2 regions of the Paenibacillus sp. NPDC056933 genome follow, and region 2 is predicted to be linked to the other one. Evidence: riboswitches for the same ligand, from Rfam matches in the RefSeq annotation. Region 2 holds a riboswitch; the other holds the start of a gene.

Region 1 (11,192 bases), on a different contig from region 2:
GATTGTTTGCATAACATGTGGGTATGCGTAAAAATGATCAGGGGGACTTCGAATTAGGGGAGTACCCTTTTGCTATTATTATGAATACATGTTTTTCACCCATGAAGCTAAATGGTTGTGAATGGGGCGCATCCCCGGGTGGAGCAGATATGTTATAATTATAAGAATCAGCCATAAAAGATAAAAAGGCATCGCGGAAGCGGGATGTCTTGCGTTTACTACCCTACTGAAGTTTAGGAATGATGGATATATGAATAGAGAGAACGAACAATTGCATCAGTCTTCCATGAAAGGCGTGGGGATGGATAGAAGTACAGGGCAACTGGTTACACATATTTGGGATGTCAATGTACTTGTAGCCAATAAAAACTCGGATGATGTGGCAAAAGGCAGCGCCTACCAGCAGGCGCTCGCGGACCTGCAGGCTGCGGCAGCCTGTCTTCGTCAAGGTCAGACCGTGGCTTTCCCGACCGAGACGGTATATGGTCTGGGCGCAGATGCACGTAGTACAGCAGCGGTGGAAGCTGTATTTGCAGCGAAGGGACGTCCTTCGGACAATCCGCTGATTGTGCATATTGCCCATCGGGACCAGCTGGATTCCCTGGTCACGGAAGTGAACAGCACAGCGGAGGCGCTCATGGCGGCCTTCTGGCCGGGACCGCTTACGATTGTGCTGCCGGTTAGGCCGGGGGCGGTATCCCCGCGGGTTACCGCCGGGTTGGATACGGTGGCCGTGCGCATGCCGGACCATCCGGTGGCCTTGCAGTTGATCGCGGCGGCGGAATGCCCGGTCGCCGCACCGAGCGCGAACCGCTCCGGGCGGCCAAGCCCGACACTCGCCGCACATGTGCGCGAGGATCTGGCAGGCCGCATCGGCGGCATCGTGGACGGCGGCCCCACCGGGGTGGGCGTCGAGTCCACGGTGGTGCAGGTCGGTGACGACGGTACCGTCACCATCCTGCGCCCTGGCGGCATTACGGCGGAGCAGCTGTCCGCCGTTGCCGCTCGTGTCGCCACGGACCCGGCGCTGCTCGCCGATGGGCCCGGTGGCGATGACAGCCCGGCGCCGCGCTCGCCGGGCATGAAGTACACGCACTATGCGCCCACAGGCGCGCTGTGCGTGGTGGAGGGGCCGCCCGCAGCGGTGGCGGCCTGGATCAGCGCCGCCCTCGCGGAGGCGGCGCAGCGCGGGGAGCGCACCGCGGTGCTGGCGTTCGCCGAGCACGCGGAGCAGTACCGCGCCGATGCCGTGTTCTCGCTGGGCGAAGCCAGCGAGCTGGAGGAAGCAGCGCGCCGGCTGTACGCCGCGCTGCGCAGCTGCGATGAGCAGGGCGCCACATATATTGTGGCTGAGGCCTGCTCGCGCGAAGGGCTGGGAGCAGCCGTCATGAACCGGCTGCTCAAGGCGGCGGGTCACCGACTCATACAGGTCGGTAACGGATAGCTCCCCTTTTTCTATAATATCGCTAAGAATATTTCCTTCTGCATCCGTCCTCTAGCCACGACTAGTCATTCATTCGTTGAATGCCAGTCATGCCAAAAGACTTCTCCGGTCATGTTTATGTCCTTGTCCGCATATGGTGTACAAGAACCTTTACGTGACTTGGGGGTATGGGGATGTGGGATGTATCTGCCCATGTTGGGCAGTTAGTAACCATTTTGATAATGGCCGTCGCTCTCGGACTGGATGCTTTCTCACTCGGAATCGGGATTGGCATGAAAGGTATCCGTCTGCGAGACATATTGCGGATCAGTACCGTAACGGCCCTGTTTCACATCATCATGCCGCTCATCGGCATGTATACGGGCAAATACGTCAGTTCTTTGCTGGGTGACATCACCACGTATGCAGCTGGCGGTCTGTTGGTGCTGCTTGGTGCCCATATGATTCTGAATGCTTTTCGTGAGGGAGATACCAAGCTGGTGGATCATCGATCTCTGCTCGGTGTGATTTTGTTCTCGCTCAGTGTCAGTGTTGATTCATTTTCCGTTGGTGTCTCGCTCGGCATGTTCAGCAGTGATTTGGTGTTAACCGTGCTGGCTTTCGGTGTATGCGGCGGAGTGATGTCTGTTATGGGTCTGCTGTTGGGACGGCGTGTGAGCCAAAATATGGGGGACTACGGGGAAGCAGTCGGCGGCGCGATCTTGCTTGCTTTTGGACTTTTGTTTATATTTTAGAATACAACGTTAATGACGACTACAGCCAAGTACAGTCTTCAATATAGAGTTATAGGTTTACTTGATTAGATGGGTTTAGAACATGATTCGACAATATTTGCAAAATGGGGAGGCTAACACAATGAAACATATTTTGTTTGTATGTACAGGAAATACATGCCGCAGCCCCATGGCAGAGGGGCTTATGCGTAAACTGGCGTCTGAGAGGGGCATTCAAGTGGATGTTCGTTCTGCAGGCGTAGCCGCAACAACGGGCATGCCAATTTCTCACCACGCGGAGGCCGTATTGAGGGATCATAACGTTGAGGGGCCACCCCATTCGACGATGCTTAGTCCGAACCTGGTCGGCTGGGCGGACCTTATTCTAACGTTAACACGGAGCCATAAACAGCATGTTATGCAGGTTTTTCCCGACGCGGTGCACAAGACGTACACTTTGAAAGAATATGTGGAGAATGATGAGAACGTCCTGAATGATCTTCAGGAACTGGACAGCCTGTTTGCCACACTGGAGATGAAACGTGCACTCGGTCAGGAGATCCTGGCGTCTGAACGTGAGCGGGCGATTGAGATCAGGCAGCGCATTCCGAGCTTTGATATTTCGGACCCGTTTGGCGGCAGTCGCGATGATTACAATGTAGCCGCGGCAGAGATTCGGACCGCGCTCGACAGACTTTTGGACAAGTTAGATTAATTCGAGTCATTTTTTATAAAAAACGGACACGGGATGTAAATTACCCGTTGATTTTAGACGCAGGTTGTTTTATGATGAAGGGGAAAACAGGGATCCGGTGTAACTGGCGACGAAGTGGGCATAACCACGATGGAGCACCGGAACAAACGGCCGGTCGCCTGGGCAAAAGAGCAATTCTGCGATACCCGCAGACTGCTCTTTTTTTCGTCTTTCATCTGAATATTCGCTATAATAGTACCTGAAATGCCGTGCAAGAATACGAAGGACAGCTAAGAGGAAGTCGGGCATGATTTTATCGGGAGGCGATAGGATGACTATTGAGTTGGATTCGGAACAACCCGGATTACGTGAACAGACCGCATCCATTCTGCGTGAATTGGCGCTTGCCGGACAGCTTGGACATGGACAGATCGTTGTGATCGGTACCAGTACAAGTGAAGTCGCAGGCAAACGGATTGGTACAAGCGGTGCGATCGAAGTGGCGCAGCAGCTTCTTGCAGGTATATCCGAGGTGCAGCAGGAGTTCGGTTTTGATGTTGTATTCCAATGCTGTGAGCACCTGAACCGTGCTCTGGTGATGGAGCGTTCCTTGCTTACACGTCTTGGATTGACTGAGGTAGGTGCTGTTCCTGTGCCAAAAGCAGGTGGCTCCATGGCATCCGCAGCGTATCGCTCACTGACTGATCCATGTCTGGCTGAACATGTGCAGGCCCATGCGGGACTGGATATCGGGGAAACCATGATTGGCATGCATCTGCGGCATGTGGCGGTGCCTTTCCGAACAGCGCTCCGCTACATCGGGGATGCCCGTGTAACTACAGCATTGACTCGTCCCAAGTTGATTGGCGGCGAACGCGCAGTGTATCGTATGGAAGAGCAACCAGATTCGACATTTTGTGACTAAGTTTATTCAACCATTTCACTTATAAACTGGGAGGAATTTAATCATGGAACAATTGCGCAAGAATGACCCGGCAGTACTGGAAGCGATGAATCTTGAACTGAAACGTCAACAAAACAACATCGAGCTGATCGCATCCGAGAATATCGTAAGCGAAGCGGTAATCGAAGCAATGGGATCTGTACTGACGAACAAGTACGCTGAAGGATATCCAGGCAAACGTTATTACGGCGGTTGTGAACATGTCGATATCGTTGAAGATATCGCACGTGATCGTGCCAAAGAATTGTTTGGAGCTGAACATGTCAATGTTCAACCTCACTCCGGTGCTCAAGCGAACATGGCAGTATACCTTGCGGCTTTGAAACCTGGTGATACTGTGCTGGGTATGAACCTTGCGCATGGTGGACACCTCACTCATGGTAGCCCGGTTAACGCTTCCGGCTTGCTGTACAATTTCGTGGCTTATGGTGTACAAGAAGATACGTTCCTGATTGATTACGATGAAGTGCGCAAAGCAGCATTCAAACATCGTCCTCGCATGATCGTTGCAGGTGCAAGTGCATATCCGCGTACCATTGATTTTGAAAAGCTTGCTTCCATCGCCAATGATGTAGGTGCTTTGTTTATGGTGGATATGGCTCACATTGCAGGACTGGTGGCTGCCGGATTGCATCCAAGCCCGGTTCCACATGCGCATTTTGTAACAACAACAACACACAAAACGCTGCGTGGACCTCGTGGTGGTATGATTTTGTGCCGCAAAGCATGGGCAGCAGCCATTGATAAAGCCGTATTCCCGGGTTCCCAAGGTGGACCTCTGATGCACGTGATTGCTTCCAAAGCGGTAGCATTCGGTGAAGCGTTGCAGCCATCATTCAAAACATATGCACAAAATGTCGTGAAAAATGCACAGGTTCTGGCTGAAACGCTGATTGCTGAAGGTTTGAACATCGTATCCGGCGGTACAGACAACCACTTGATGCTGATCGACACTCGCAGCGTAAACATCACAGGTAAGGAAGCCGAGCATGTACTCGATTCCATCGGCATTACCGTGAACAAAAATGCAATTCCGTTCGATCCAACCAGCCCGTTTGTAACGAGTGGTATCCGGATCGGTACACCTGCGGCCACTTCCCGCGGTATGAACGAAGAAGCAATGGTAGCGATTGGTAAGATCATTGCCAAAACATTGAAAAACCCTAAAGATGCAGCGAAATTGGATGAAGCTCGTGCGGAAGTGACGGCACTGACAGATCAATTCCCTCTGTACACCGACCTTAAATACTAAAAAACTTGCTCATGCTGTTTGTATTTGAGATGTTCTTAATGTAAACATGCAGACGGAGCAAACAGAATGAAGACGTAGAAGCGTAGCGTTCGCCTTTATTCCCGGATTTCCCCCTTAATAAGGGGGTTCAAAAAAATCCGGGGATAACAGCGATCGAAGGGTCATTCTGTTTGCGGAGCATCATCGTGTTTACATGCATTTCATCATCTCAACGACATAACAGCAGGAGCAAAAAGGACCGGAAGACTCATTTTTCCGGTCCTATTTTTATAGGATTCGGTTTTCTGTAATGATTAGGTGCCCTTTGATAGTGTAATTCGGTGTAGGTGATGATATAATATACAGGATTTATCGGGCCTATGAATGGTGATTAGGCATATTTGGAAATGCTGAACATGAAGAACTTACCGGAGGGACAAATTAGATGGGAAAATTAGTAATATGTGATCACCCTTTGATTCAACACAAACTGACGTTTATACGCGACATGCGTACGAATACGAAAGATTTTCGTGAATTGGTGGATGAAGTGGCAACGCTGATGGCTTATGAGATTACAAGAGATGTTGAGCTGGAGACTATCGATGTACAGACACCTGTAGCAGCCACACAGGGCAAAGTCATCTCTGGACGTATGCTCGGACTGGTACCGATTCTGCGTGCAGGACTCGGCATGCTGGATGGTGTTGTGAAATTGCTGCCAGCTGCAAAAGTTGGACATGTGGGTCTGTTCCGTGACCCGGAAACCCTGCAACCGGTAGAATACTACACCAAACTGCCTACAGACGTGACAGAGCGCCAATTGATTGTAATTGACCCGATGCTGGCAACTGGCGGTTCTGCCATTGCAGCTATTGACGTGTTGAAAAAACGCGGATGCACCCAGATCAAAATGATGAACCTTGTTGCAGCTCCTGAAGGGGTAAAAGCAGTTCAGGATGCACATCCGGATGTAGACATCTACGTGGCTGCGCTGGACGATCGTCTCGATGATCATGGTTATATCGTTCCCGGACTGGGAGATGCAGGAGACCGTCTGTACGGCACAAAATAAGCATATTGCATGCTGAATAGAAAAGGGGCTTTGCTTCAATGTCCAAGAAAATTAAAGTCATGACGATATTCGGGGTGCGCCCGGAGGCCATCAAGATGGCTCCGCTTATTTTGGAATTGCAGAAACATCCCGAATCGATTGAATCCATCGTTTGCGTTACTGCACAGCACCGCCAAATGCTGGATCAGGTTCTAGAAGTATTCGATATTCATCCAGACTATGACCTGGATGTGATGAAAGATCGCCAGACGCTGAATGAAATTACAATTCGTGTGCTGGGAGGTCTGGAGCCAGTCTTGCGTGAAGCCAAACCGGATATCGTGCTGGTTCACGGTGATACGCTGACTACGTTTGTAGCCAGCTATGCTGCGTTCCTGCAGCAGATCCAGGTGGGTCATGTGGAAGCGGGCCTTCGAACATGGAACAAGCTCTCTCCATACCCGGAAGAAATGAACCGTCAGTTAACCGGCGTACTTGCTGACTTGCATTTTGCACCAACGGACTGGTCTTCTTCCAATCTTGCCAAAGAAAATAAATCAGAGTCTAGTACGTATGTCACAGGCAACACGGTAACAGATGTGTTTCAATATACAGTACGGCAGGATTACACACACCCGGTACTAGATTGGGCAAAAGGCAAACGTCTTGTGCTGATGACAGCTCACCGCCGTGAATCCCAGGGCGAGCCTCACCGTAACATTTTCCAGGCCGTCAAACGGATTGCCGACGAGTTTGAGGATATTGCCATCGTGTACCCGGTGCATCCAAGTCCTGCTGTGAAGGAGCCGGCTCACGCGATTCTGGGGAATCATCCCCGTATTCAATTGATTGATCCACTAGACGTCGTGGATTTGCATAACTTTTACCCGCATACTCACTTGATATTGACCGATTCAGGCGGTTTGCAGGAAGAAGCGCCTTCGTTTGGTGTGCCTGTTCTCGTCCTGCGGGATACAACGGAGCGCCCGGAGGGCATCGAAGCAGGAACACTTGAACTGGTAGGCACCGAAGAGGAACGTGTATATGAACGGACCAGAGCTCTGCTTACAGACGAGACGCTGTATGCAAGCATGAGTCAGGCTGCCAATCCATATGGTGATGGACATGCTTCGGAAAGAATTGTCAATGCGATTTTGCACCATTTTGGTGTAAATAGTGAACGTCCGGAATCATTTCACAGAAAATTCAAAAAATAATTCATTTTTTCTGACGGATTATTAAAGGGTACAGCATACAGTTAAACTGTACGGTTTACGCGGGTTTATGGGCTCTGATGGCCTATAATCCCTTCGTTTTCCCCTTTAAAACGCTAAAATCATTCAATTGACAAAGGCTCTCATCATTCAGTAAAATTAACTGGGATTGCAAGGGTGGCGTGGAAAATGGCCGATTCGAACAAACCAAATTCATCCCGTAACCATGATGATAATGTGTGGAAAGCAATGGGGCTCGTGACAGCTTTTGGAATCGAGATTGCCATTCTCGCTGTTGCCGGATATTACGTTGGCTCCTGGTTGGACAAGACCCTCGGGGGTAGCGGAATATGGATCGCCGTAAGCGTTCTCTTTTTCTTGGCAGCAGGCGGCGTAAGCATCTACTTTATCGCGAAAAAATTCATGGGGGAAAGTGATGAGTGAACTAACCAGATACCGCAGATGGATGACTGTTTTCATCATGTACTTTCTTATGATTTGTTTTCTCGCAGCGGCCTTTCTGCCCCGTGTGGAAACAATAGCTTTGGGACTGGCCCTGGGAACGGTGATCAGTTGGATCAACGCTTCTTATCTGGGTCGCAAAGTCAGGAGAATGTTGGATGGTGCAGCGGAAGGAAACCTTAAGCGAGTGAACCTGGGATTTTTGACTAGAGCAGCTCTTGCAGTACTCGCTATTTTCATGGCGATGCAGTATCCGCAATACTTCAATTTATATGCGGTTGTAGCTGGCTTGGTCATAGCACAATTTTCCTTACTATTTATAGGGATATTGTTGTCCCGCAAAGCAGACTCATAGTGGTGCTGCAAGCTTTCGAATGAGAAAGGGGTGAGAAAAATATGCATGAATCTCCGATAATTAACCTGGGTGGGTTCCATCTGGATTTGTCTGTTCTGCTGATGCTGATCGTAACATCCGCCATTGTATTTATTGTTGCAAAACTGGCTACGCGGAACTTGTCGGTAGAAAATCCGGGCAAAATGCAAAACTTCCTGGAGTGGGCGATTGAGTTTGTACGCAACCTGATCTCGAGCACGATGGACATGAAGAAGGGGCAGCATTTCCTTACCTTGGCAACCACAATGATTATGTTTATCTTTGTGGGAAACATGTTGGGTCTCCCTTTGGGCGTCGTAACTGGGGCTACGGATGCAAGCCAAGCTGAAATCTTTGGCAAGCCAATCGTCTCGGTTCAAGAAGCGTTCCATGAAGCTCACGAGAAGGATCCTGAAGCTCATCCACATATCGAAGTTGCCTGGTGGAAATCACCTACGGCTGACCTTTCGGTAACCATGGGTCTTGCGTTGATTGCATTTGCTATCGCGCATGGATTGGGACTTTTCCGTAACACCAAAACGTATCTCAAGCATTATTTCCAACCACACTGGCTGTTCTTCCCAATCAACATTGTGGAGACGGCATCCAAATTGTTGACACACGGTATGCGTTTGTTCGCCAATATCTTCGCAGGTGAGGTTCTAATCTCCACGATTATGAAGCTTACAGCATTCAAATGGATTGGCGCAATTGCAGCAATTCCGCTGTTGACGGCGTGGCAGGGGTTCAGTATTTTCATCGGAGCCATACAGGCATTCGTATTCACGGTTTTGATGATGGTATACATATCACAAACCGTCGAGTCGCACGAGGAGCATTAAGATTCAAGTCCATTACGGTTAACCCTGTAGGGCTGAACTATAAAATTTGAACGAACATTCTAAGGAGGATATACAAATGGGAGCAATGGCATTATTGGCAGCAGCAATTGTTGCAGGATTGGGCGCACTTGGCGCAGGTATCGGTAACGGTTTGGTAATCAGCAAAACGGTGGAGGGTATTGCCCGTCAACCGGAAGCAAAATCCACTCTTCAAACAACAATGTTTATCGGTGTAGGTTTGATCGAGGTATTGCCGATCATCGGTGTGGTACTGGCGTTCATTTTCTACGGAGCGGCTTAATAAAATCAGTGCAGGTTTGGCGGGGAAGGCCACAGCCATCCGCGCCTTCTTTTTAGGTAGCGTCCGTAAACGCGGAGTTGCGGCCTGAGGATACCTTCAGGAAGGAGTGAACAGATTGAATTTCGTATGGGAAAATACAGTTCTGGCGATTATAGCATTTGGTATTTTATATTGGCTGCTTAGCCGTTATGCATTTGGTCCACTTTTCTCCATTATGGAAAAACGTCGTGAACTCGTATTGGCGCAAATGAATGAGGCTGCCCAAACGCGGGATCAGGCTATTGCCTATGTTGAGGAACAGAAGCAGGCTCTTGAAAAGGCACGTAAAGATGCATATGACATCATTGAACAATCCAAACAAACAGGCGGCAAACAGGCTGAAACGATTCTGGCGGATGCAAAAGCAGAAGCGAATCGCCTGAAAGACGATGCTGTGCGTGAGATTGAAAGCGAGAAGAACAAAGCGGTTGCAGCGCTTCGCAGCGAACTGGGTACAGCTTCCGTTCAAATCGCTTCCAAGCTGATCAAAAAAGAAGTTGAGAACGGTCCTGCACAAGAGGAGCTTGTGAACCAATACCTCAATGAGGTAGGAGGCCGACAATGAGCCGCGATACGATTGTTGCCAAGCGTTATGCGAAAGCATTGTTTGAGGTTGCTCTCGGACAACAGCAGGTGCTTGAAGTCGAACAAGAGCTACGGACTGTTGTAATTGCCATCACAGGTGATGCGGAAATCGGTAAATTTATCGAGTCACCCAACATCTCTGAAGAGGCAAAACAGAACGTACTTCGCACAAGTCTTGACGGCAAGGTGTCTGAACCTGTTCTGAAAACCGTTTTGCTTTTGATTGAGCGAGGACGTGTTGAATTGCTGGAAGCTCTGCTGAATGATTATGTGAAGATCGAGGGCGAATCGCTCGGCATAGCCGATGCACGCGTGTACTCGACTTATGCTTTGAATGATGAAGAACAAGAAGCGGTAGCCCGTGAATTCGGTGGCCGTGTGAATAAAAAGATCCGTATCGAGAACATTGTTGATCCGACTCTGCTGGGCGGATTGAAAGTCGCCATTGGCGATACGATCTATGACGGCAGCTTGGCTGGCAAGCTCGAACGTCTTGAGCAGTCTTTTAACAGACGAGTACAGTAGATTGGGGTGAGGACACTTGAGTATCAAACCAGAAGAAATCAGTACATTAATTAAGAGCCAAATCGAACAATACAAGACCGATATCGATGTAGTCGAAGTCGGAACGGTAATCGAGGTTGGTGATGGTATCGCTCGTGTTTACGGACTTGAGAACGTCATGTCCAACGAGTTGGTTGAATTCCCAAGCGGTGTTATGGGACTCGCCATGAACGTGGAAGAAAGCAATGTCGGTGTCGTTATCCTGGGACCTTACTACGATATTCGTGAAGGTGACCAAGTGAAACGTACGGGTCAAATCATGCAAGTGCCTGTAGGCGAAGCATTGATTGGACGCGTTGTGAACCCGCTCGGTATTCCGGTGGATGGCAAAGGGCCAATCGCTACAACGGAATTCCGTCCGGTTGAAGGTAAAGCACCAGGCGTAATGGATCGTAAATCGGTTCATGAGCCGATGCAAACAGGGATCAAAGCCATTGATGCCATGGTTCCAATCGGTCGTGGTCAACGTGAGTTGATCATCGGTGACCGTCAAACAGGTAAAACATCGATCGCGATCGATGCCATCCTGAACCAAAAAGGCAGCGGCATGAAATGTATCTATGTTGCTATCGGTCAAAAACAATCTACAGTTGCACAAGTCGTAGAAACTCTTCGTCGTAAAGGCGCAATGGAGTACACGATTGTTGTAACTGCTGCAGCATCCGACCCATCACCACTGTTGTACATCGCACCGTATTCCGGTTGTTCGATG
Region 2 (11,192 bases):
TAGCCGCCATCGGGCTTTTTAACGCCTTGCTGGGCCTATTCCCGAGTTACCCGTTTGCGCTCGTTGCCTTATGTGCCGCTGGTGCTGCAGGGCCTTTCTTTGGTTCTCTCAGTTCTTCTTTGCATGGCACGCTTGTTCCTGGATCTCTGCAAGGTAGAGTCAACTCGATACGTTTCCTCATTGGTGGAGGACTGCAGCCTGTGGGTGCTTTGGCAGGTGCAGCAGTGGCAGAACGCTACGGTCTGCCTATCCTATTCTTGTCTTTGGGTCTTCTACCCTTGCTTTGTTCGGCCGCCGCAGCATTCCTTCCGAATCTGAAAAATTTAGATGGTGATTTATCTACTTTACAGAATAAATCACAATTTAATTCTCATAACAAGGGAATTAATATATTATAGAAATGTCATTTTCTACAGTGGTAGATCTTTGGATTCGTCGTACATATCCAGTTTAGCTGGCTTGTAACCTACAAATCTGATACACACCCCCACATAAAAAGGAACGACAATCCCTATCAAGGTTTTGTCGTTCCTCATTCATTTGAATTCTCTTCCCTTACATCTTCCTCGCTACAACAGTTCGAACTGAAGCTGAGGTTCAGCTATTTCAGCTTTCCCTTCCAGCTGTTCAGCGCCATATCCCAATTCTAGTACCGCAGCAATCCGCTCGTTACTCCGTACACCAAACGTTTCAGCACGGCTCCGATCGTACATCCAGTCATGCAATGTGCAGCGCACACCCAGACGCTGCTCATGAGCCAGCAATCGAAAATTTTGGATCAGACAGAAGACGGCTGCAAAGTCCTCTTCCCGCTTATGATGATCCGCCTCTTCCTTCACCAGGACCAGAAGATACGCTGGAGCGTGCTCCTGCAATCCCTGCATAAGCTTCCCATTACGGTTATCGGCAAAGATAAATCGCCATGGCTCACGGAGTCCATCATTTGGCGCCCATACGGCATGATTGAGCAATTCAAGGATTAGCGCCTGCGGTACCGGTCGATCCAAAAACTCACTCGGATTATTCATGTCTCCTTCCAGATCGAACAATTTCATTTTTACATCCTCCTCTTCTACGTAGCCTGCCCTCGCAATACAGTCCACTTCTGCTCAGCTGGCGTTCTTTTCCGACTTCTTGGCGCTTTGTCGTAATATCCCATATGAAGAATGCCAACAAATCTTTCATCCTCACGCAGTCCAATCCCTTGGAAAAATCCTTTATGCTGAATCATGGACTCTGTATCCCACAGCATTCCTAACCCTTGTTCCCAGCCCAGCAGTTGGAAGCTCTGCATCATCCCGCAGGCAGCCGCATAATTGCGGTCATTGGTCAGACGATCCGGTCCTACAGTCGACATAACAATGGCATGAGCAGGAATATCGCTAAACCTCTTTTTAAAAACATCCAGCAGTTTTCCCGGAATCAGCTTCCCCAACTTGCTCTGCGACATCTGTTCCAGCATGCAATCCACCAGCCGTTTGCGTGCTTCGGGAGTTCCGGCATATACCACACGCCACGAGCCAGCTTCAACAAATGGTTGAAGCCGTGTGGCCTTGCGCAGCAATTCAACAACTAACTCCTGTTCCACCGGCTTGGAATTACATTTACGAATACTTCTGCGTTCCCTGATCAATTCCGCCAGACTCAAATGCTTCACTCTCCTTCGTTTTACCTGGATTCAATATTTATACTGCTGTCTTGAAGAAATCGATGGATTACTTTTAGCTCCGTTTCCGAATATTTGTCCAAAGTACGATAGAAATGTTCAGCCTCATGTACATGCAGACGTTCATGCAGTTCAAATATCTTTTTGCCTTGCGCTGACAACCGGAAATAGCTCTCCTTCTTGTTGTCATTCATTTTCGTGAGTTTGACGAATCCTTCCTCCAGCAGTTTCTTGCCAATCTTGGTGATACTTGCTTTGGACAAATTCATCGCCTCGGCAATCCCCGTGTTGTTAATAGGCTCATGCTTGCCAATGCAATCTATCATATGAATCGCGGTCAAATGCTGAGGAATTTTCTCGATGCTTTCACGCTGGGCGATACTTAGAAAATGCTCGATTTCCGTATCCTTGTGATTCTCATATACATGTAATAAACGGATAAATTGGTCATAAAGCAACTGTTTTGTTCGATCTTTTGAATCCATCCTTCTATCACTCCTTATTTACCGATAAACAAAAAAAATGTTTTAAATTCAAGTATAAAATTACGAATTCTAATAATTATTGTTTACTAATTAACAATATATCACGAATGATAATGGTTATCAACTACATTGAGCATGATTAAAATTTTTTCGCTGACAACGTGTCTGCTCATTTGCCAAACTATTGAACATTTCTTCTTTTTCAAGTACTATCTATCTAAACAATTTAAACGACCATATGTAACTGGCGAACACGGTGAACCGTGAGGGAGCATATGGTTTTGTAATAAGCCGTACGCCTGGGCAGAGGTAAGGAATATTTATTTCCTTGCCTCTTTTTTATATTGAAAGGGCGATGTGAGATATGAGTACAGACAAACTGATTTTGAATGGACAAACGGTAGCGGATTTTATGAAGGAAGACATGGCCTCCAAGGTTGCCATTCTTAAGAAAAGAGGCATCCAGCCTTGTCTCGCGACGATTTTGGTCGGAGATGATCCTTCCTCAGCGACCTATGTGCGTATGAAAGGAAATGCTTGTGCTCGCATTGGTGTGCATTCCATTAAGGTCGTTCTTTCTGCGGACACCACCACAGAGGAATTGATTCAAGAGATCAACAAGCTAAATGATGACCCTTCCGTACACGGCATTTTGCTCCAGCACCCTGTCCCGAATCATATCGATGAAAGAGCAGCTTTTGATACCATCAGTATCGAGAAAGACGTTGACGGTGTAACGACCCTTGGTTTTGCACTTAATGCTTTTGGAGAAGCCGAATTTCCTTCCTGTACACCACAGGCTATTATGCGTATTCTGGATTTCTACAATATTCAAATCGAAGGCAAACATGCGGTGGTCATTGGAAGAAGTCCAATTCTGGGCAAGCCTGTATCAGCCATGCTGCTTAACCGGAATGCAACGGTGACGACCTGCCACTCCAAAACCATGAATCTGGAAGAAATCGTGAAGTTTGGCGATATCATTATTGCAGCCGTGGGCAAACCGCTCTTTGTTAAAGGAGAATGGATTAAATCTGGTGCTGTCGTTATCGATGCAGGTTATAACAAAGGAAATGTCGGAGATGTGGACTATGATGCTTGCTTTGCTCCTTCTTCAGCAATTACACCAGTACCGGGCGGCGTTGGCCCTGTGACCATTGCTACACTCATTGAACATACGATTAAGTCAGCAACCATTCTTTCTGAAAAGTCAATGAATTAGATCCACAGTCAGGTCCCTTCAATTCGAAGGGATCTTTTTAATTATATCCTCAAGTAGCTGTAGTCACATTGCATACGCTTTTTGAACGGAAAACAAGAAAATTCGGAGATATTTTTTTCTCTTTTTACAAATGGATTATATCTATATTATTATGAACAAGGCTTGGGAAGGAGATAAACATCAATTGAAACCTTTAGTACAGCTCCTGCATTTTGGCTATCATCAGGCGATGAGTTGCATTTTTCCTGTGGCGATCTTTGGAACCTTAGCCCTGTCAAGCGTTATAGAGATTCCCTTCCTTCACCGCTATGATGCCATTCTACTTGTATTATTACTAGTGCAATACCTTATGTACCGCAGCGGGCTGGAAACACGTGATGAAATCAAAGTCATATGTATATTTCACTTAATTGGTTTGGTGCTGGAGATTTATAAAGTCTGGATGGGATCATGGTCATACCCTGAGCCTGCTTTTACCAAGCTTTTTGGCGTCCCCCTTTATAGTGGATTTATGTATGCAAGTGTAGCAAGCTTTATGTGTCAAATATGGCGCAGATTGCGTATGGACATGACTGGTTGGCCTGGGTTCGCGTCTTCGGTTCTGTTAGGCGGAGCCATCTATATCAATTTTTTTACACATCATTTCATTCCCGATTTTCGTTGGTGGCTGACGGCGCTTGTATTTATCGTATTTAGGAAAACATGGATTATCTACCGGGTCCGATTAAGCACATATCGAATGCCATTGACACTGGCTTTTATCATCGTAGGTTTTTTCATCTGGACGGCTGAAAATATAGCCACATTTTTTAATGGCTGGAAATACCCTGACCAACATGACTCGTGGCAACTGGTTAGTTTTAGCAAGATCAGCTCTTGGTTCCTACTGGTAATTATTAGTGTGATCATTGTTGCACAACTAAAATACGTCAAAGCCAATCGTAGATAGTTTTATTGGCGATAGCAAAAAAGGAACAGCCTTTACACCATGGGTTGTTCCCTTTTTATTGCACAATCCTTAACTCTCTCCTAGAACCATGGAACCACTGTCATTCGGATCTTCAATTTGTTTATGGGTTATGAGCTCTCCTTTATCGTTGAATCCCTTAATCTCATAGGGGATCTTAGCTGACGAGGGCAAGAACACAAACCAGATTATTTGTTCCGAGCCCACCTCCACCCCATACCCACTTCCACCCGAATAATATCTTTCGAGCATACTCCACCTGTAGATTGCTGTTATTTTCCTGACTCGTTCTATGCGTAAACAAGATCATGCCGCCATCGACCGGTTCTTGATGAATGATTTGTGATGATTCGCCATTGGTTCTAAATTTCTGAATTGCTTTTTCAGGACTTTTACCTACAGGTATATGAAGGGTATCACTCATCCCCATTGCCTTGGACATACGCTGATCGGACAACCCTCCAGCTCTGTCATTAACATAAACAAATGCGATGGATAATGTGAGCAAAAGTAAGATGACGATCGCTGTGATTCGAAAGATTCGTTTGCTTCGCATTCTTTGTATCACGATAACTACTCCTTAAGATGACGATAACTACTATTCTACTTGAACGGTAGATAGCTCAGCGAAACCAAGCGGGTGCTTGATCAATTCTCCACTATAGTCAGACACCGTACCGGCTTTTGCCAAGTCATCTCGCCCCGCTGTCTCAAGCTCTTTCAGATCATAATCAGAGGGCAGCGTTTCAATATCCACATAGTAGTCGGGATTACCCTTGAAAGTGGATCGAAACCCATAGTTCTAACCTATAGACTTATCCATATTCAGTATTTCCCCTTAGCTTATCGCTCTTGTAAAATATTGAAAAAGACCTCAAGGAGCGATGCGTCAATGAAACCTACGGTTAAGCAACTGTTCGATCGGATAGCCGAAGACTATGATGTGCAACGAAAACAGCTAATCCCTTGTTTTGATGAGTTTTATGGAATGGCTCTGGATCTGATGGAAAGCCCTCTAGAATCCCCGCGTATTCTTGATTTGGGCGCTGGTACGGGACTACTCTCCGGAATGCTGCTGCAAAAATACCCAAAAGCACAGCTGACTCTGGTAGACATTAGTGAAAAAATGCTTGAAGGAGCACGTCACAGGTTTAGAGATATTACCCAAGTGCAGTATGTCGTAGGGGATTATTCCAGACATGATTTTACCAGTTCCTACGATATGGTTATCTCATCCCTCTCCATACATCATCTGAACCATGCTGACAAGAAAAACGTATTTTGTACTGTTCACGAGCTGCTGGAATCTGGTGGGCTCTTCATTAACGCGGACCAGGTTCAGGGAAGAACAGTTGATACGGACACTTATTACCGCCAACGCTGGTTGAAATCGATTCATCGGAGCGGATTATCTGATGAGGCCATCTCGGCTTCGATTGAACGACGGAAAGCAGACATCAACGCCCCTCTGGAAGATCAGCTAGTGTGGTTGGAGGAAGCCGGCTTCAGCATGGTGGATTACATGTATAAATATTTGGACTTCGCGGTGTTTTGCGCACAAAAATAACAAAGGCCGGATTACGAGCAACAAATGCTCAGGGTCCGGTCTTACAATCTCTGCGCTCTATCGCCGTGTCAAACCAAACCTGTGCTGTCATTAATCAAGTTCACGGGAATATTGTTATATCTGTTTATTTTTGAATTACTCTATTTGAAGAAACTTGGGAGGTAAAAACCAAAAAAGTCGCCCATCGGGCGACTTTTGGTCTGACAATTTGAAAAATAAAAATTATTGGAATCGGTATGTCCAAAATGTTTCTCGTCCAAATCGGTTTCGGATTTGTTCATCATCCAATTCCAGCTTGCCGACAAGCTCCGGCGCTTGGAATTGTGATCGGTGAGCTCGAATCGATGCCATTTTGGGGGCAAGGAATCCGGTCACATCTTCAATCACATCCGCTTTACCGATATCTTGCTCGTGATTGTTCGAGAACGCGCAGCAATACACAAGAGGTCTTTCTTCTGCGGGTAGACGGCCAATCGTTCGCGTAACAGCAGCTCCGGTTGCGTCGTGATCAGGATGCACACTGTACCCTGGATAGAATGTTATGACCAGTGACGGGTTCAGTTCTTTGAGGAGTGCCATGATCTGACCATCCAGAAGTTCAGGGTCTTCGAATTCAATCATTTTATCATGAAAACCGAGCATCCTCAGGTCTTGAATGCCAATTGCATTGGAGGACTCTATGAGTTCCTCCTTACGGATTGCTGGCAAGGTGACCCGGTTGGCGAACGGCGGAATGCCCATGTTACGTCCCATCTCCCCTAGTGTCAGGCAAGCATAAGTGACGTGAGCACCGCCTTCTATGTACTTCGCCAACGTTCCCGAAGCCGTGAACGCTTCATCATCGGGATGCGGAAACACAACCAAAATACGCTGATGTTCGTACTGTTTGTTTTTCATTCTTAATTGATCCTCCGCTTTCATCAGAACATTTCCCGACTAAGTTGTAAAGCTACAACCAGCTTTCCTTGACTGTCGTGACCGGCCAGAATGAGTCGTTCCTTTTCCAGCTCGTCAATGTGTGTAAGTCCCTCAGCATATACCCAGCCGTGAGTTGTTTTTAAGCCAACTCGGTAGGGTCCCGTGCCGGAGATAGATCCTTGCGTATATCGTATAACCGCATTGGAAATGAACGCCGACCCTGGATGACGGGTACTATCAAAGTGACTGGCGTATGCACCTGATGTAAGTTCGAGATGCATATATAGGTCCTGATCGAGAAAACGATCAATCCGTGATTGGATGTCTTGAGGCTCTATTGGCTGCATGGCGGCCTCCTTGTTCATAAAAAGTAAGTTGCTAGATCCATTTTAACATATGTGTTGTGAGAATAGACAGCAAATGAAAGAGTGTAATGTTTTTGCAGTTCTCTACTCACTGATTTCTGTAAAATCTTCTTCTTTTTGCACGTGGATGGACGGCGGCTCAAGCAATTTCGGAAGTGACGCAAGTTGGGGATGATGCACGATATCATCCACATCATTTCATTAACAATGAATTTGTTGAATTAGCTACTGAGAAATGACGATGGCTTATATTGTTAAGACAAAAAAGCCGCCAATTGGCGGCTTTATACGTCTCAGTTCTCTTTATAACCATTTCATTCTCCGCGTTTATGCTTTCGACCTCAAGGGGAAACAGATACGTTATCGAAATGCGTGTGCTTGTTAGCCGTGCGAACACCGATTTTGCCATGTGTGAACGGATTTAGGCTGTTGTCTGTATAATCAATCTTCGGGTTGACCATATCATCTACATACACTTTGATGTTTGTACCATTAACAGCAACTTTCATATGATACCAGGTATTGGTAGCATATGATTGCGCATTGCTCTTGAGGAGCACCCAATTATAATTCATCTTGCCCAGACTGACTCCGCTTGTAGTTAGATAGGCGTAATAACCTTGTAAAGCATCATAATTGTTCTGGCCCAGTTCCGTACCGTGGGATGGATTGGACACTCTGACGAGCAACCCCCCGTCACCCCCTGAGTCATTCATCTTGATATCAGCCTCGACCGTATAATCCGCCCATCCTGAATCCCCGAATGTAGATTTGGCAGGCCCGGAGCTTGCTGCACTGTATTCACCATTCTCTACCGCCCAGGTTCCTTCAAACCGGGTCCATCCATTATCGTTGCCATCGTTAAAATTATCGCTCACGTTTGTAACATCAACATTTTTCTGAAATGTCATTCTTGAGAAATCGGCCTCGCCTGTTACAAATTCAACCTTTAACTCCCGTTGTCCGGCGTTTAAATAGACCTTTTTCTTCGATATGTTTTTCCAATTATCCCATCCGCCCGTATTAGGTACATTGACGATACCCGTTAAGTCGGTCGCACCATCCCACACTCGAATCTGAGCCCCGTCCAACGAAGTTGCCATGCGAAAATCAATATCGTAATATCCACTTGACTCGACGTTTACTTTGTATTTATACCATTCTCCAGTCTGATTCCAGCCTAAGTTGAACAGTCCTTCGTTATTCAGGCGAATATCCCCGGCATCGGTCCGATAAGCCCCGCCCAGGTTCCCGGCTGTTGTATCATGATAAGCGACACCTTCGCCTCCTTTTATATAATGAACTGCCTCGATGGTGCCTGGAATCGGCTTGGAGGCGTTCCAAGCACTGCTTCCGTTTACATCATTGTTAAAAGCAGTATAGCCGAAGTCCGCATGCGTATCCTCTGTCAGAACACCAATTTTGCCTGCTCCTACATTGGCGGTACGCGTTGCTTTGAACATACCATCTACGTAGTATTTAAACGTTGATCCCGATTTTTCTATCCGTATGTTATGCCATTTCGAATAATTGAAGTCGGCAGGCAAATCGAATGTTTGCCAAGCCTGATCCACACCGTTAATTCGGAAAAATGTCTCAAGTCTTTTGTTCTTCGAACTGATCAGCGCAACCCCGTAATTGTTCTCATTCGTATAGGAGAATGTAGCGCCGTATCTCGGATTGGTGGACGTTCCCCGATTCATTTCCTTCATGTTAAATTCAGCCGTATAATCCGATGCGCTGCTCGAAGCCGTCACTTGTTTATACCAAGTTGAGCTGCCCAATGAATTTTGCCACATGAGTTCCTGATTGTAGATGCCCCAATTACCACCGTTCACGTTGGACCAATTGCTTCCGATTACAGTACGATCGAAGTAGTCATAGAACACAGGCATTTCTGGGTTGGGTTGATCCGTTGAAGTCGGACCTTGCACGATCATCTTGTCGTTATTCCATACAATTCGGTCCATGTTCAGATGCCGCAGCGGTCCAATTATTCCGTTACCTTCCAAGTTGTGATACATCATATAGTGAGTGTCCAGATTAGGTCCTGTTACTACAGTGTTGTGACCCAATCCCACGGTTGGGCCCTCTGTACGAATTAATACCGGGTTAGTGCTATCCGTAACATATCCGGACCTCGGACCTGTGGTGCTAACAGCCACATCGACCCGATATCCTTTGCTAAATACGTGGTTACCTGTATAGGTCATATAGTATTTTCCATTTCGTTTGAAGACGGTTGAACCCTCGGTCCAGCCTCCCATCCCCACTCCTGTTGACGCACTCACTCCGATCTCAGTCGGACTGCTCATCGGTGCTGCATCTATACGGCCCTGTGCGGCATGGTAGAAGCTGAACGAGCCGTCATCGTCAATGAACACATTTCCGTCAATCGACTTTCCAAGGTTGCCCGTTACTACGTTGAAAGGTCCGGTAGGACTTGTGCTGCTCAGCACGTAATGACCTTTACCGGCAGGTGATGTATACATGTAGAACATACCGTTCCAGTAAACGACTTCAGGAGCATAAGCTCCGTGCGTAATAGGATCTGTTGCAGCTAATCCACGGTACGACCAATTCACCAGGTCTTTGGAGCTCCAGACTTTTACACCATCGTCCGTATCTCTTGTACTTACATACAGGTAATAGTATCCATTAAATTTCAAAACATAGGGGTCTCCGAGTCCATATTGTCCCCATTCATCCGGTAACGTTTGCGGATTTTGATAGGCTGTGGCGGATAGTGGCACTGACGAAACCATAAATAAAATGACCAATAGTGTGAACATGAATCGACGACTCTTCCTCACATGATTTCCTCCTAGTTTGTTTTTTGTTACCGCTTACAATTGAGTTGAGGTTCTTTTCGTTCGCTTTTTCTTACATCTTAAGAACTTGTTTCTTCTGCCAACGACTAACCCTCGTAACCATATTTGCAGACATAATCCAGTCTCTTCAGCGGGTGTTGAAATCTAGCATAAAGTAAGCAGTTACAAATAGAAATAACATTTCGTTGTCATTTATTTGGCATTTTGTTGGAAAAAAGTGCTTATTTTTTAGAACTCACTCGTTCATATAAACAAGAAAAAACCTCAGGAAAACTCTCCTGAGGTTTAGACGTATATCCAGTTTCTTACGTATTAATCCAACAGTGGGATAACGGTGACGCATAGAAGATTAATTTCACCATTTCCACCTGAAATTTTGATGGTGTTAACATTGCCTGGCTTCACAGGAACGGTGATATTGGTGATCCCACCGAATTCCTGCAAACCGCCAGTGGATAGCGCATTCAGCAAGGAATAATCCTGGTCATTGACCGTCAGATGCAATTTAGCCAATCGTTCACCTGTCGCATAATGGAGCTCAATCGATGCTCTGCCGCCTTCGCCTCCATCTATATTCTTAAACAAGGCGTACGCTTCTGATGATTGAAGATTCCCGACCACGGTTTGACCGGATTGCAATTCCCTGATTTCAGCTCCGCCAAAAATCTGGCTGGATGCACCTGCATAAACCTTCCGTTGCTGGACAGGAATCGGAGCTGGACCGACGGAGGACACACCTTCCCTTGTCTGAACCACAGGTCTGATGGAACCATCTTCATCGAACTCCAGATAGTCGATACATACGCTGCGCAGCGTACCTTCACCAGAGATCGCTTGATTGTGATAAAAAAGATACCATTGCCCTTTGAATTCCACTACAGAGCCATGGGTCGTGGAACAGCCGGTCGGCTCCAGAAAAATGCCTCGGTACGTCCAAGGGCCAAACGGATTCTCGCTTGTTGCGTATCTCATACGGTTGTTGTTTTCCAAATTATCCGCATAGGTAAGGTAATAAAGTTTGTTTCTTTTGAATACCCAGGCTGCTTCGTGAAAATCCTCGAGCCCTTGCATTTCTGTCATGCCGTCCTCCAGTGACATCATATCTTCATTGAGCTTGCCTCCCAGACAAACACTGCAGCCACCGTAATAGATATAAGCGCTGTTGTCATCG

What was found. A riboswitch is a leader RNA that binds a small molecule or an ion and turns the genes downstream of it on or off. The one in region 2 is predicted to bind ZMP and ZTP.
Region 1: linked by a shared signal. The riboswitch ahead of ACFTRD_RS23405 (TIGR01440 family protein) and the one ahead of ACFTRD_RS10995 (bifunctional 5,10-methylenetetrahydrofolate dehydrogenase/5,10-methenyltetrahydrofolate cyclohydrolase) in region 2 are both predicted to bind ZMP and ZTP.

What each region holds. Positions count from the first base shown of each region.
Region 1 covers NZ_JBHUQN010000003.1:727,508-738,699, forward strand. Annotated here, with positions in the region: gene spoIIR (stage II sporulation protein R) at 1-14, shown strand, start outside; gene ACFTRD_RS23390 (L-threonylcarbamoyladenylate synthase) at 251-1,444, shown strand; gene ACFTRD_RS23395 (manganese efflux pump MntP) at 1,618-2,178, shown strand; gene ACFTRD_RS23400 (low molecular weight protein arginine phosphatase) at 2,300-2,872, shown strand; ZMP/ZTP riboswitch at 2,962-3,043, shown strand; gene ACFTRD_RS23405 (TIGR01440 family protein) at 3,183-3,776, shown strand; gene ACFTRD_RS23410 (serine hydroxymethyltransferase) at 3,820-5,067, shown strand; gene upp (uracil phosphoribosyltransferase) at 5,492-6,121, shown strand; gene wecB (non-hydrolyzing UDP-N-acetylglucosamine 2-epimerase) at 6,160-7,317, shown strand; gene ACFTRD_RS23425 (AtpZ/AtpI family protein) at 7,504-7,758, shown strand; gene ACFTRD_RS23430 (ATP synthase subunit I) at 7,751-8,131, shown strand; gene atpB (F0F1 ATP synthase subunit A) at 8,173-8,991, shown strand; gene atpE (F0F1 ATP synthase subunit C) at 9,068-9,292, shown strand; gene atpF (F0F1 ATP synthase subunit B) at 9,408-9,896, shown strand; gene ACFTRD_RS23450 (F0F1 ATP synthase subunit delta) at 9,893-10,441, shown strand; gene atpA (F0F1 ATP synthase subunit alpha) at 10,458-11,192, shown strand, end outside.
Region 2 covers NZ_JBHUQN010000001.1:2,452,681-2,463,872, reverse strand. Annotated here, with positions in the region: gene ACFTRD_RS11015 (MFS transporter) at 1-398, shown strand, start outside; gene ACFTRD_RS11010 (nitroreductase family protein) at 570-1,055, opposite strand; gene ACFTRD_RS11005 (nitroreductase family protein) at 1,073-1,657, opposite strand; gene ACFTRD_RS11000 (MarR family transcriptional regulator) at 1,669-2,151, opposite strand; ZMP/ZTP riboswitch at 2,382-2,463, shown strand; gene ACFTRD_RS10995 (bifunctional 5,10-methylenetetrahydrofolate dehydrogenase/5,10-methenyltetrahydrofolate cyclohydrolase) at 2,516-3,373, shown strand; gene ACFTRD_RS10990 (DUF817 domain-containing protein) at 3,525-4,322, shown strand; gene ACFTRD_RS10985 (hypothetical protein) at 4,498-4,908, opposite strand; gene ACFTRD_RS10980 (hypothetical protein) at 4,939-5,097, opposite strand; gene ACFTRD_RS10975 (class I SAM-dependent methyltransferase) at 5,233-5,907, shown strand; gene bshB2 (bacillithiol biosynthesis deacetylase BshB2) at 6,130-6,804, opposite strand; gene ACFTRD_RS10965 (YojF family protein) at 6,828-7,172, opposite strand; gene ACFTRD_RS10960 (family 43 glycosylhydrolase) at 7,532-10,003, opposite strand; gene ACFTRD_RS10955 (family 43 glycosylhydrolase) at 10,334-11,192, opposite strand, start outside.